2 regions of the Alteromonas fortis genome follow, and region 1 is predicted to be linked to the other one. Evidence: predicted binding sites of a transcription regulator. Region 1 holds the regulator's gene; the other holds the start of a gene.
What was found. Region 1 encodes sigma-54, which starts transcription at its own class of promoters, with help from an activator protein. Its sites were predicted from a motif close to GTTGGCACGNNNNTNGNNT; they were not measured.
Positions count from the first base shown of each region.

Region 2: PCAR9_RS11600 (DUF883 domain-containing protein) is a predicted target of sigma-54. The motif match lies at 929-947, and genes of this name have one in related genera.

Region 1 covers NZ_LR812090.1:807,785-814,017, forward strand. Annotated here, with positions in the region: gene mgtE (magnesium transporter) at 15-1,373, opposite strand; gene PCAR9_RS03595 (HPr family phosphocarrier protein) at 1,549-1,821, opposite strand; gene rapZ (RNase adapter RapZ) at 1,821-2,666, opposite strand; gene ptsN (PTS IIA-like nitrogen regulatory protein PtsN) at 2,750-3,193, opposite strand; gene hpf (ribosome hibernation promoting factor) at 3,207-3,494, opposite strand; gene PCAR9_RS03615 (RNA polymerase factor sigma-54) at 3,525-5,006, opposite strand; gene lptB (LPS export ABC transporter ATP-binding protein) at 5,080-5,805, opposite strand; gene lptA (lipopolysaccharide transport periplasmic protein LptA) at 5,808-6,233, opposite strand, start outside.
Region 2 covers NZ_LR812090.1:2,672,252-2,678,150, forward strand. Annotated here, with positions in the region: gene PCAR9_RS11595 (response regulator) at 1-802, shown strand, start outside; gene PCAR9_RS11600 (DUF883 domain-containing protein) at 984-1,313, shown strand; gene PCAR9_RS11605 (hypothetical protein) at 1,318-1,839, shown strand; gene PCAR9_RS11610 (hypothetical protein) at 1,936-2,193, shown strand; gene PCAR9_RS11615 (CC0125/CC1285 family lipoprotein) at 2,218-2,796, shown strand; gene PCAR9_RS11620 (type 1 glutamine amidotransferase family protein) at 2,813-3,049, opposite strand; gene PCAR9_RS11625 (metal-independent carbonic anhydrase family protein) at 3,348-3,992, shown strand; gene PCAR9_RS11630 (DUF1328 domain-containing protein) at 4,300-4,476, shown strand; gene PCAR9_RS11635 (hypothetical protein) at 4,509-4,703, shown strand; gene PCAR9_RS11640 (hypothetical protein) at 4,787-5,005, opposite strand; gene PCAR9_RS11645 (DUF349 domain-containing protein) at 5,018-5,899, opposite strand, start outside.

The DNA of each region.
Region 1 (6,233 bases):
TAATCTTCACCGACTTAAATTAAAAACAGCGTCGCAGTACCTAAGAACGCAAAAATACCCACTACATCAGTTATCGTAGTTAAGATAACACTGCCTGCTAAGGCAGGGTCTATCTTAAGACGCTTCATGATCATAGGTAAGGTTGCACCCGCTAAGGCAGCTGCAATCATATTTACCATCATGGCAAAGGCAATAATTACGCCGAGCATGTAATCTTGTTTCCATAACGCAATGACTGAGGCAATAAGCACCGCCCAAATGGCACCGTTTAAAAAGCCGATGGATATCTCTTTACTGATAAGCCATCGTGAGTTACTTGCGTTAACATGGCCTAGTGCCATACCACGAATAACAAGGGTCAGCGTTTGGTTACCCGCTACACCGCCCATACTGGGAACAATGGTATTTAATATAGCTAACACAGCCAGTTGGCTGAGTGTTGCTTCGAATAAGTCGCTCACCATGGCGGCCATTAGCGCCGTCACCAAGTTTACCGCCAGCCACACCGAGCGTCGTTTGGTACTTTGCATAACCGGTGCAAAGGTATCTTCGTCGTCATCAAGACCCGCCATACTCATCATTGAGTGCTCGGCGTCTTCACGAATAATATCAACCACGTCGTCAATGGTAATTCGGCCCACTAAGCGATGATTCTCATCAACTACGGGCGCTGAAAGCCAGTTATATCGCTCGAAAAGGCTAGCAACTTCATCGTCTGGCATATTCACAGGAATCGCTTCAGATTCCTCATCCATAACATCAGACACTTTGTCGTCGGTATCTGCGGTAAGTAAACGGGTAACCGGAACAATACCAACTAGGTTGTCGGTCCTATTTACTACATAGAAGGTGTCTGTATTTTCTGGTAACTCACCTTTTAAACGAATGTAACGTAGAACCACATCAATGGTGACATCAGGACGCAAGGTAATGGTGTCGGTGTTCATGATGAAACCAGCGGTTTCTTCACCGTAAGACAGTGCTTGCTCTGCACGTACGCGGTCTTGGGCATCCATTGAATCGAGAATGTCTGCCAACACAGGTTCAGGAAGACTACTCAGCGTTTCTGCTAAATCATCGGTATCCATCTCTTCAAGTGCGTCAACCACGTTGGCGGGGAGCATCTTTGTTATAATACCGTTTCGAACATCGTCAGACAGTTCTTCTAAAATGTCGCCGTGAAAATCGCTATCAATTAACTCCCACAACTCATCACGGGTCCTGCTTGGACTAGACTCAAGAATATGCGCAACGTCTGAAGGAGGAAGTTCAAGCAGAAGCTTACGTACAGATACAAACTGACCGTTTATTAACGCTGCGTTGAGTGCACGTAATTGGGTTTGTACGTATTTAGAAACAAGCGCTTCTGCCATAAGGCGTTATTCCTACTATGCTGAGATGGAAAAATAGAGACTGTTTTAGCCTAAGTGTGCGTAGAATATCGCAATTATATTAAGTCTGTCATGATAATTGCGTGGCTTTTACGCAAGAATTTGGAATTACTAAGTTAGCTGTTGATTAATTCGTCAAGAGTGAAGCGTGTTGAGACTATTCGTCTTCGTTAAATCTGCCCTCGATAAGTTCTTCAATAGCAGCAAGTGCATCGACCGCGTCATCACCATCGACAATAACATCTACCTGTTCGCCCTGATGACTTTCCAGCATCATCAAGCCTAAAACGCTACTTGCATCGGCTTCTTTATCACCTTTTTTCAAAATGATTTTGGCATCAAATTGATTAGCAAGCTTAACCAATTGCGTGGCTGCTCTAGCGTGTAAACCTAGTTTATTAACGATAGTAAGCGTTTTTTGAATAGTCATTACTGGTTAAGCTCTCGGTGACGAATTTGAACATCAGGATGTATTTCACTGAAGGTTTTCGACAAGGTTTGGGCAATATAGACAGAGCGGTGCTGGCCGCCAGTGCAACCAATCGCTACCGTTACATAGCTTCTATTGTTGCGCTCTAGGTGAGGAAGCCATGTGGTCATTAAGTTCTGTATCTGCCAGATAAATTTGGTTACTACAGGTTGTGAGCCTAAAAATACCTCCACGGGGGCATCTAACCCAGTAAGGTGTCTAAGGTCAGGTTCCCAATGAGGGTTGGGAAGGAAGCGCGCATCAAAAACATAATCTGCGTCTTTAGGAATGCCATGTTTAAAGCCAAACGACTCAAACACAAGCACAAGGCGTGAGCTTTTCTTACCCAGGATACGCTCTCGAATTAACTCTGCCAGTTGGTGAATGGTAAGCTTATCTGTGTCTAAATATAAATCTGCGCGTTCAGCAATAGGAGCAAGGAGCGCAGATTCTGCTCTGATAGCTTCTGATAGAGACTTATTTAGTTTAGCTAAAGGATGAAGACGGCGAGTTTCGCTAAACCGCTTGACCAGTACGTCATCGCTTGCGTCAATGTACACTATAGTCATCGACCAAGAAGAAGGCAGATAATCTAGAATCTCTACCAAGTCATCTGGATTTTTGGGAAGATTCCTTACGTCGATACTTACTGCAACTTGGTCGTATTCATCAACAACAGTATGGGTGAGGGTGGGAAGCAAATTTACTGGGATATTATCAACACAGTAATAACCTAAGTCTTCCAAAGCGCGAAGTGCGACAGACTTACCAGACCCTGAACGACCACTGATTATGATCAGCTTCACCTAAACTCTCCCTTATATTCTGGTTTCATCACATACGCGTTGTTGAATAAAGCGCCTATCTATAATGTATAGGCTCTTATGGCTTAACTTAATGCAGAAATAATCTCGTCGCTGGTTGTTGCACGGCGTATTGTTTTAATTGTTTCTTTGTCACTGAGCTTACCTGCTACGGTAGCCAGTGTTTGAAGGTGTCCTTCGGTTTGCTCTTCGGGAACGAGTAGCGCAAAAAATATGTCTACGGGCTTTTCATCTAGGGCATCAAAGTTGATAGCTGGTGTGCTTGTTACAACAATTGCTATTACCTTCTCAAGGCCAGCCAGGCGACCGTGAGGCAGTGCTATGCCGTTGCCAATACCCGTGCTACCCATACGTTCTCGAGCCATTAAGCTATTTAAAACCGTTGCCTGGTCGATGTTATCATTTTGCTTGGCAGCGATATCAGCGATGATCTCAAGAATTCGCTTTTTACTATTACACTGAACCGCACACTCGGTGCGGTCCAGACTTACGATGGCTTGTATATCCATACTTAATTAACTACTAATGTTTTTTCAGTTTTTCCTTATGCTTGATTACCTGCCGGTCGAGTTTATCAACCATGCTGTCAATCGCCGCATACATGTCGGTATTTTCTGAGGATGCGAATACTTCAGCGCCACTTAAATGAACAGTCGCTTCGGCTTTTTGATTTAATTTTTCAACGTTCAGGATGACATGCACATTAGAAATGTGATCAAAGTGACGTTCAAGTTTGCTGAACTTCGTATCGACATAATTACGCAAAGAGTCGGTGATTTCGACATGATGACCAGTGAGGTTGATTTGCATATTTCGTCTTCCTTATATATTTAAGCCTAGTTAAATAAGGCTTTTGCGTTGGTTCGACGGTGGGATCGATAACGATTCCCGATATTTTGCTATTGTTCGCCGAGCGACTTTTATGCCTTGCTCTGCCAACAACGAAGCAATCTTGCTATCACTTAGCGGCTTGCTAGGATTTTCCGCAGCCACTAACTTCTTGATCAATGCACGAATCGCTGTAGATGAACATTCACCACCTGACTCAGTTGCTACGTGGCTTGAGAAGAAATACTTCAATTCGAAGATACCACGAGGCGTATGCATATACTTTTGCGTTGTCACACGGGAAATAGTCGATTCGTGCATATCTACCATTTCTGCGACATCATTTAGCACCATTGGTTTCATCATTTCCGGGCCGTGCTCAAAAAAGCCCATTTGCTGCTGCACAATACAATTTGCGACCTTCATTAAGGTATCGTTACGAGATTCAAGGCTCTTTATGAACCACTTGGCCTCTTGCATGTGTGAGCGGATGAATTGTGAATCGCTACTGTTCTTAGCACGGCGACTCATTGCTGCGTACTGTTGATTTACGCTTAATTTCGGCAGACTGTCGGGGTTCAGCTCAACCACCCAACGGCCATTTTTCTTGGTTACTGAGACATCAGGAATAACGTACTCAGGCTCTTTAGTAACTAAAGCACTACCTGGGCGAGGATTCAAGGTTTGAAGTAAACGCATTGCTTCGCGCAGCTGATCTTCTTTTAATCGGCTCTTACGCATTAGGGTGCGGTAGTCTTTACTGCTCAGTAAATCTGAATATTCCTCAATAAGCTGCTTCGCTTCAGAAAGCCACGGCGTGTCTTCTGAAAACTGGCGCAATTGCACCATAAGACATTCTTGAGGGGTACGAGAACCTGAACCAATGGGGTCGAACATTTGAATGCGCTTAAGTACACATTCTATTTCGTCCATTTCGATAGGCTCTTCAAGATCATCATCGTTGACCGCTTCTAAGATATCGTCAAGAGTAACGGTCAAATAACCTGATTCGTCAATCGAATCGATGATTGCAGTAGCAATGGCGCGGTCAGTATCCGAAAAATGAGTGAGGCGCATTTGCCAAAGCAAGTGCTCTTGGATGTCTTCAGTGGTTTCACCTTGAAAGATTTGTTCATCATCATTAGATGGACCAGGTGCAGGCGCAGAAGAAGCGGAATAATACTCATCCCAAGTGCTGTCGATAGGTAGCTCATCGGGAAGGTCATTCTTCTCCAGTGCATCTCCTGCTTCTAGCGTGTCGCTTGATGCAGAAGCTGTCGCTTCAGCAGCGCTATCGTCACTATCGACATTGTTCTTTTCTACTTGTGGCTCGTCGTTACCTTCTTCCACTTCTAAAAGCGGATTAGAGTCGAGCGCTTCTTGAATCTCTTGCTGAAGATCAAGCGTAGAAAGCTGCAGCAGCTTAATGGCCTGCTGCAGCTGAGGTGTCATGGTAAGTTGTTGGCTAAATTTTAGCTGTAAAGATGGTTTCATCTACGTCTTATTTAAATGCTCTAAATTAAATATACCAGAGCGAAACTGAAAAGTGACAATTCGGTTACACTAACTATAGCCTGAATTGTTCGCCTAGGTATACGTCCCTTACTTTTTGATTACTTAAAACCTGTTCCGCAGTTCCTTGCGCAATAAGCTCGCCATGACTCACAATGTACGCTTTTTCGCAAACATCCAATGTTTCGCGTACGTTATGGTCCGTGATAAGGATACCAATACCCCTATCTCGCAGATGCTGTATTATCTTCTTTATATCATTAACTGATATTGGATCAACACCGGCAAATGGTTCGTCTAACAAAATAAACTGTGGTTTTGCTGCCAGAGCTCGTGCAATCTCTACGCGACGCCGTTCTCCCCCTGACAAACTCATCCCCGTACTATTACGTATATGGTTGATATTAAATTCATCAAGTAGGGCATCTGCTTCTTCTTCTTGCTGTTGTGAATTTAAATCTTTACGGGTTTGCAAAATGGCCATGATATTTTCATGTACCGTAAGCTTTCTAAATATTGATGCCTCTTGCGGGAGGTAGCCTATACCGCGGCGTGCGCGCTCATGCATTGGCTGGTGAGTAAGCTCATTATCATCAATTTCGATCTTGCCTTTGTCTAAGTTGACCAAACCTACAATCATGTAAAAAGTAGTGGTCTTACCAGCTCCATTAGGGCCGAGAAGACCAACAATTTGACCGGTAGACACTGAAAGGCTTACGTCGCGAACAACCTGTCGCGATTTATACGATTTAGCAAGGTTTTTAGCGCTCAAAGTTGCCATTGCTATTCATTGTCCTCGTTGTCTTTCTTAGACGATGTTTTACGAATGGTGTCAGGGGTAAACACTGTGGTTACACGACCTTCACCATCTTCACCGGCGCCACCCGTTGCAAGCAATTGTTCAGTAATCATATCGAACGTAATCTTATCACCTTGCACTTTACTGGTATCTTGCTGTAGCTCAGCATTACCCGCCAGAGAAATAGTGCGATTAATTACTTCATAGCGAATTTCATTAGCTTTCGCTGATACCGGTGTACCGTCTTCTAGTGATTGAGAATAGCTTGCAGGGTTGCCACGAGCGATAAATATTTCACGGCCGCTGCCATCTGTAGCTATTACTTCTACTTCATCAGCTTCGATTAGTAGTGAACCTTGGGTAATAAGTACATCTTCCTTGTACAGAGCTGTTTTGTTTTTACCATCAAT
Region 2 (5,899 bases), 1.9 Mb from region 1:
TTACGCAGAAAACGGTGTCAAAGCACTGGAAGCGGTATTACAGGCCGACGAACACAATCGACCTTTTGACCTCGTTCTTATGGATATTCACATGCCTGTGATGAATGGCATTGAGGCCCTACACGCTATTCGTCGTCATGGTAAAGATATTCCCGTTATTGCGGTTACCGCAGCGAGTCGTAAAGGACTGAGAGAATCACTAATACGTGAAGGCTTTAATGACGTTATAGGTAAACCAATAGACCGCTTTGCATTAGCTCAACTTCTTTCACAATACCTTCCGCCTGGCGACCACGTTACTTTTACCAATGTGGAAGCACAGGTTGCTGACATGCCGATACAGAAACCTTACGCACCAGAGGAAAACATACCATCAAGCGATGGATTTGAACGCAATACGAATATAGGCATAGCAGCTGAAGATCCCCCTCAGAAAAAAGGTGACGGAAGCCCTTCTAGTAAACGTATCTTAGTAATTGAAGATGATGAAGATGCAGCAGAGCTATTGCAGTTGTTTTTAGTACATTTAGGTCATGAAGTCACCACCGAGTACTGTGGTGTTGATGCGCTTAGCACAGCGCAAGATAATGACTTTGACCACGTATTAATGGATTTAACCCTACCTGATTACAATGGTTACGACCTCGCTGGCGAACTTAAAAAACAATTACCAAATGCTTCGCTTACCATAGTTAGTGGGCACGAAGCCGAAGAAGAAGCAATGGACGCAATAGGAATAGATAGCGCGCTGCTTAAGCCGGTTTCAAAAGATGACCTCGCATCCGTCGTAGGTGGAAGCTAAGCTTTCGTTTTAACGACTAAGAAAATATTACAGGGGTTTGCAAGGATAACGCGCTTCTCTTGCAAACCTTTCACCCTTCCAAATAACTCAAACCACCTATCCCTCTGTAAATTAAGGAATTATTCTATTGGTACAGCCGTTGCAATAGTTATTGTGAACCCAAAATATTAAGGAGAGTATTATGGCTACACAAGCTTCAGCAAAACCACAAACCGTTAAAACTAACAGCACTAACGGTGTGGCTGAACCGAGTCACCCAGTAACGGATCAACTGAAAGACACCCTTCATGCATCAGTAGACAAGCTTGCAGATAGTGCAAGTGTGGCAGAAGAAAAAATTCGTCGTACTGCTTCATCATCTGCCGAAAACATGTCAGAGCGAAAGCGTCTAGCAGAGCAGAAATGGCAGGCGTCAAAAGTACGTAAATATGCAATTGAGAACCCTGTAACGACTGCAGGTATCGCTTTTGCAGCGGGTATGCTAGTAACATCGCTTCTACGTAAGAAGTAATATTATGAAAGCACCAGATTTTCACAAAGCGCGTTATAGCACGTGCCATGAAAATCCATTTCGCCTGACGCCGCCCCCGGCGCAGGCGAAGTTGCATGTAAACGCTACAGGAGAAAGTAACCCCACAGCGTCAGCATCTGACGAGCAGTCAACCCAGCAACAATACCCCGACCCGTCATTCTCTGAAGTTGTCAACGCGTTCAAAGAAGCATTCTCTCAAAGAAAAGAACAAGGCTTTGCATTTCTTGAGCTCACCAATAGTGAACTCATGCTTGTCAAAAAGAGTTTTTTCGTCACTGTTTTTGCATGCCTTGCAGCATTCGCGGTTGGTACAGTTTGTTGGCTTATTTTAAATATTGCTATAGGCGCTATACTTCACAATGCTGGCGTGCACTACGTTGTGGTACCACTTGTATTATTAGTACTTAATAGTCTTGCGGCATTTGGTTTCTTTAAGCTTGCTCAGAATGCGTTTAACTATTTAAGTTTAAGCAGATTGATTCAGACGTGGCGTAGAGTCTTCTGATAAGGCACATACGGGAAGGCGAGTAGATCTTTTTTGATTAAGCCCTTTAACCGCGGCTTTTAACTGAGCCTTTTCAACAATAGTGAGGTGAGTACTATGAACATCTTTTTGAAAGCGAACATGAGAGACATAGCGCAAAAGGAGCATGCCTATTTTTCTCAAAAACATCACGCTGATGTTGCACTTACACAAGCAAAAAGGCAATGTTCGTTAATGATGGGTAAGCCGGAGACGTTACTTGGCATAGCTTCTGTTGGAGCTTATAAGGGTGCAGTAGACGCTAAGCCAAAAGCAAAGCGCAATCGCGCTTTAATGGTTTTAGGTAGAACCGCACTCTTCTCTTTGTTTCAGTAATCACAGTATTAAGGAATTTGTGAGATGAACATCAAAAGTAAAATTAAAAGTAGCCGCGTACTTTTTGCCACAGTAGGTGCGGCACTAAGCTTCGCGATAGTAGGGTGTTCATCGACACCAGTAGCTGCCCCTACCCCATACAAATCAGCGAACTCTAGAGCCTCATATGGTTATTCGAGCGAAAAAGTATCTGCAAATCAGTATCAGGTTCTTTTTAAAGCGACTGATAAAACTCCGGCCGACGGAGTACAGCAGTACGCTCTATATCGCGCCGCAGAAGTCGCACAAGAGCAAGGCTTTACTTATCTAGAGGTGATTAATACAAATATTGATAAAAAGCCTGTCATAGCGCGGGAAGTAACGGCTGGCAAAAATGAGCCAGCAATATTTCAAACAGATAGGCAATGCACTATGTCAGGCTGTGAGGAAGTTGCTCAACCGATGGCCGCCCCAAGCTCAAACGATGTTGTAAATACTCAGATTAACGACATCTACTTTACTATTGATGTAAAAATGGCGAATGATAAAACTCGTTTAGGTAAAAACGCCTTTACTGTCTTAGAAGTGCTGTCACAGCCTCTAGAGCCAAAGAATACAAATTAGCTGCACGTCATTCTGTTCATCTATAAACTGCATCATCAGTGTTCTGACAAAATGCTTTTCGGTACGCAATCAGTGTTACTGAAAAGCATAGCTTATATGCACGAGCAAGTCTGTGGAACGCCCTAAAGCCCACTACCCTAAATTCATAGCTATCATCCATTCCCTGAAGTGCCTCATAAAAAGCAGACTGAGGAGCAGCAAAATCGAGTAATTCCATTCCTTCGTATGCAATTAAACAAATAAATTTGCGCATAAGTCACGTAATATCGATGAAGTAATGCGACAATAAAACACACTTACCAGCATGATAGATGAGACATTCATTCGTTCAGAACTGATACATGTCTGAACACCTTCATTTTTTAATGACCCATTAATCTTCTATTAATGTTGTACAAAAGTCTCCGTCATCCAAGCCAGCTATCATTAAACCCATGAACTGCAGAGCAGATTTGTAGACCGCTTTTTACAACGTTATACAGCTTCTGCTCCCAGCAATTTAATTAGGTAATAACACGTATTTATTTTGCAAATGACTGAGGAGTCACGCGATGAAAAAGCTAAACTCGCTAATGACAAAAACAACGCTTGTAGCAGCTTCGATTATGCTAGTAACAGGCTGCAGTGCAGTGGCCAAACCGCAAATGAATGAGACCGCCACTTCGAACGTGGGTGTATTGAAAGCTAAGGCGCTAGACAATGCGTTACTGTATTCGGATGAATGTATTACAGAGCGTGAAGTTGTAGCAGCACAAAAGATGTGGGGTGAAGGCATTGTACGTATTGGCGCAGTGTTTAGTAACGACGGTGATTACTCTGGCGAAGCGGCTGATTTTATCCAGGACATGTACGGATATGATTTAAGTAGTGTGCTGTTTAAACCAACTCTTGCAGCAAATGATCAGTTCCGTTCAAGCTTTGATGCAGCGCTTTCTTACTTTGTCGGTGGAAATGACGCTTATCAGGAAGATAAGGGTTTTGCAATTAAGCCTTATACAAACGTGAAATTCGACAATGTAGGAATTATTAATAACAGTTGTCGGATGGCGGTGGCGATGGGTAACTACTTCTTTACTGACACTAAGGGCGGAGAAACAAAAGTAGAGTACACCTTTGCCTATGTGAAAGACAGTGATGGAGACCTGCGTATTGTCGCTCACCAATCTTCGTTACCCTACAACCCAAATGGTAACTAGGTAACGCTCAGTCCCCAATCTTCTAAGATTATGAGGGGCGTCACCTCCTCCCTTTTATCGGCAAAGCGTTTTTCTCTTTCGCTTTGCCCCTTTTTACGTTTTGAATCAAATGATGAGAAAACGGCTTCTGCTCTATCATGTAAAAAATGCATTCGCTTGTGTAATCGTGACTCCTGCCACTGAAAATTACGTTTCAAAATTTCAATCTAAAACAAACTTAATCTATATAATTCATACACTTAAAAAACAGGCATAAAGATAGCATTAGTTATTGTGAAAGTAACGGAAGCAATACGAGGATCTAGTTATGTTAGGTTGGGCAATCACATTTTTTATCATCGCCATTATTGCAGCAGTTTTTGGTTTTGGAGGCATCGCAGGTGCAGCAACAGGTATAGCACAGTTTCTTTTCTTTGTGTTTATCGCGTTGTTAGTAATTTCACTTATCGCTAATGCGTTACGTGGAAAATCACCAAGGGCCTAAGAAAATTTTATATAGGAAAAAGGAGTAAGGATATGTTTTCATTTAAAAATCTATCAAAGGTACTAGTAGCATCAGCATTTGCACTATCACTAGCGGCATGCGGTGACGGTGAGGCGGAAGACGCAGGCGAAGAGTTAGACGAGATGGTTACCGATGCAGGTAACGCCGTTGAAGACGCTTGTGAAGATGTGAAAGAAGGCGCAAACGCCGAAGATAAAGATTGTTAATCACGTCTTTATAAGAGAAGGGCCAGACAATGTCTGGCCCTTCTTGTATGTATTGATCTAACCTATTATGTCTAATTTTCTCGTTAAGAGACTTCTTCACCACCTAACTCTCGGGCAAGGTCATCCAGTGTAGATAGCGTAGAATCAAACTCCCCTATCCCATAACGATACTGTACACTTACGTGATGGTCGGTACGTCCGAATTTAACTCTCAACCCTTCAGCATCAATATGCTTTACGGTATTTAAAAAACGATACGCTGACATTTCGGTTTCAAATTGAAACTCAACACTGTTTTCCATTTATTTTCCCGCTTAAGCCACAATTTCAGGGTGAGCATTAATTACTGCGACAACACGTTGAAGCAGATTATTGTCCACTTTATCTATTGAGTCGTAGGATAACCAGTCAGCAAGAATATCGGGAGCGGTCGCCGCCTCTCCTTTTTCCAACTTAGACGTCATCATTTGTAACTGTACGCTAGAACGTATCGAAGCATCACCATCTGGGCTAGGCATTCCTGTTGCTACTTCTAATGCCACCGTCAACCACTGTCTATCGTGTTGACTCGCTGTACTGCCAGTAGACTGACCAAGTGAACTTGACCACCGCTTACCTAACGTTTCTGCTAACGATTGTTCATCAGCCCGTTCATCAATACCGGCTTCGCCAGCGCTCAACTGAAGTAATGAGACAAGCGCTTGAGCTCGGGCTAAGCGAGCCTGCGACTGTGCATTTTTTACCAGTGTCTCGCGTTTGTTTTCAATAGCGTCTATCTTTCGTTCAACTTTATTGCGCAGTGCTTTAGGCAGTTCATTTAGCTGAGCTTGTACAACATTGACGGATTGAGTAAAGCTTGCGTCATCACTGTTGATATCGATAGCCTCAGTTTGCGTCAGCAAAGAATCAACTAATTCATTAGATGCATTACTCTGCACTTTACGCTGCGCTTTTAAACGCTCAAAAACCGTATCGTTTGCAGCTTTAAACTCTGCCCACAACTTACTCTCTTCCCGTTTACCAGCGTGACCTATTTGCTTCCATTGCTTTTGTAACTGCTGAGCCTTGTCGGCAGCGTCTGTTATATCCTCTTCGGTTGAAAGCTGTTGAGCTTTGGCAACCAAACTACGCTTTTGTGTCTGGTTATCACTTTGCCACTGAGTCACCTTAGCTTGGATAGGCGAAGAAACCGTCTT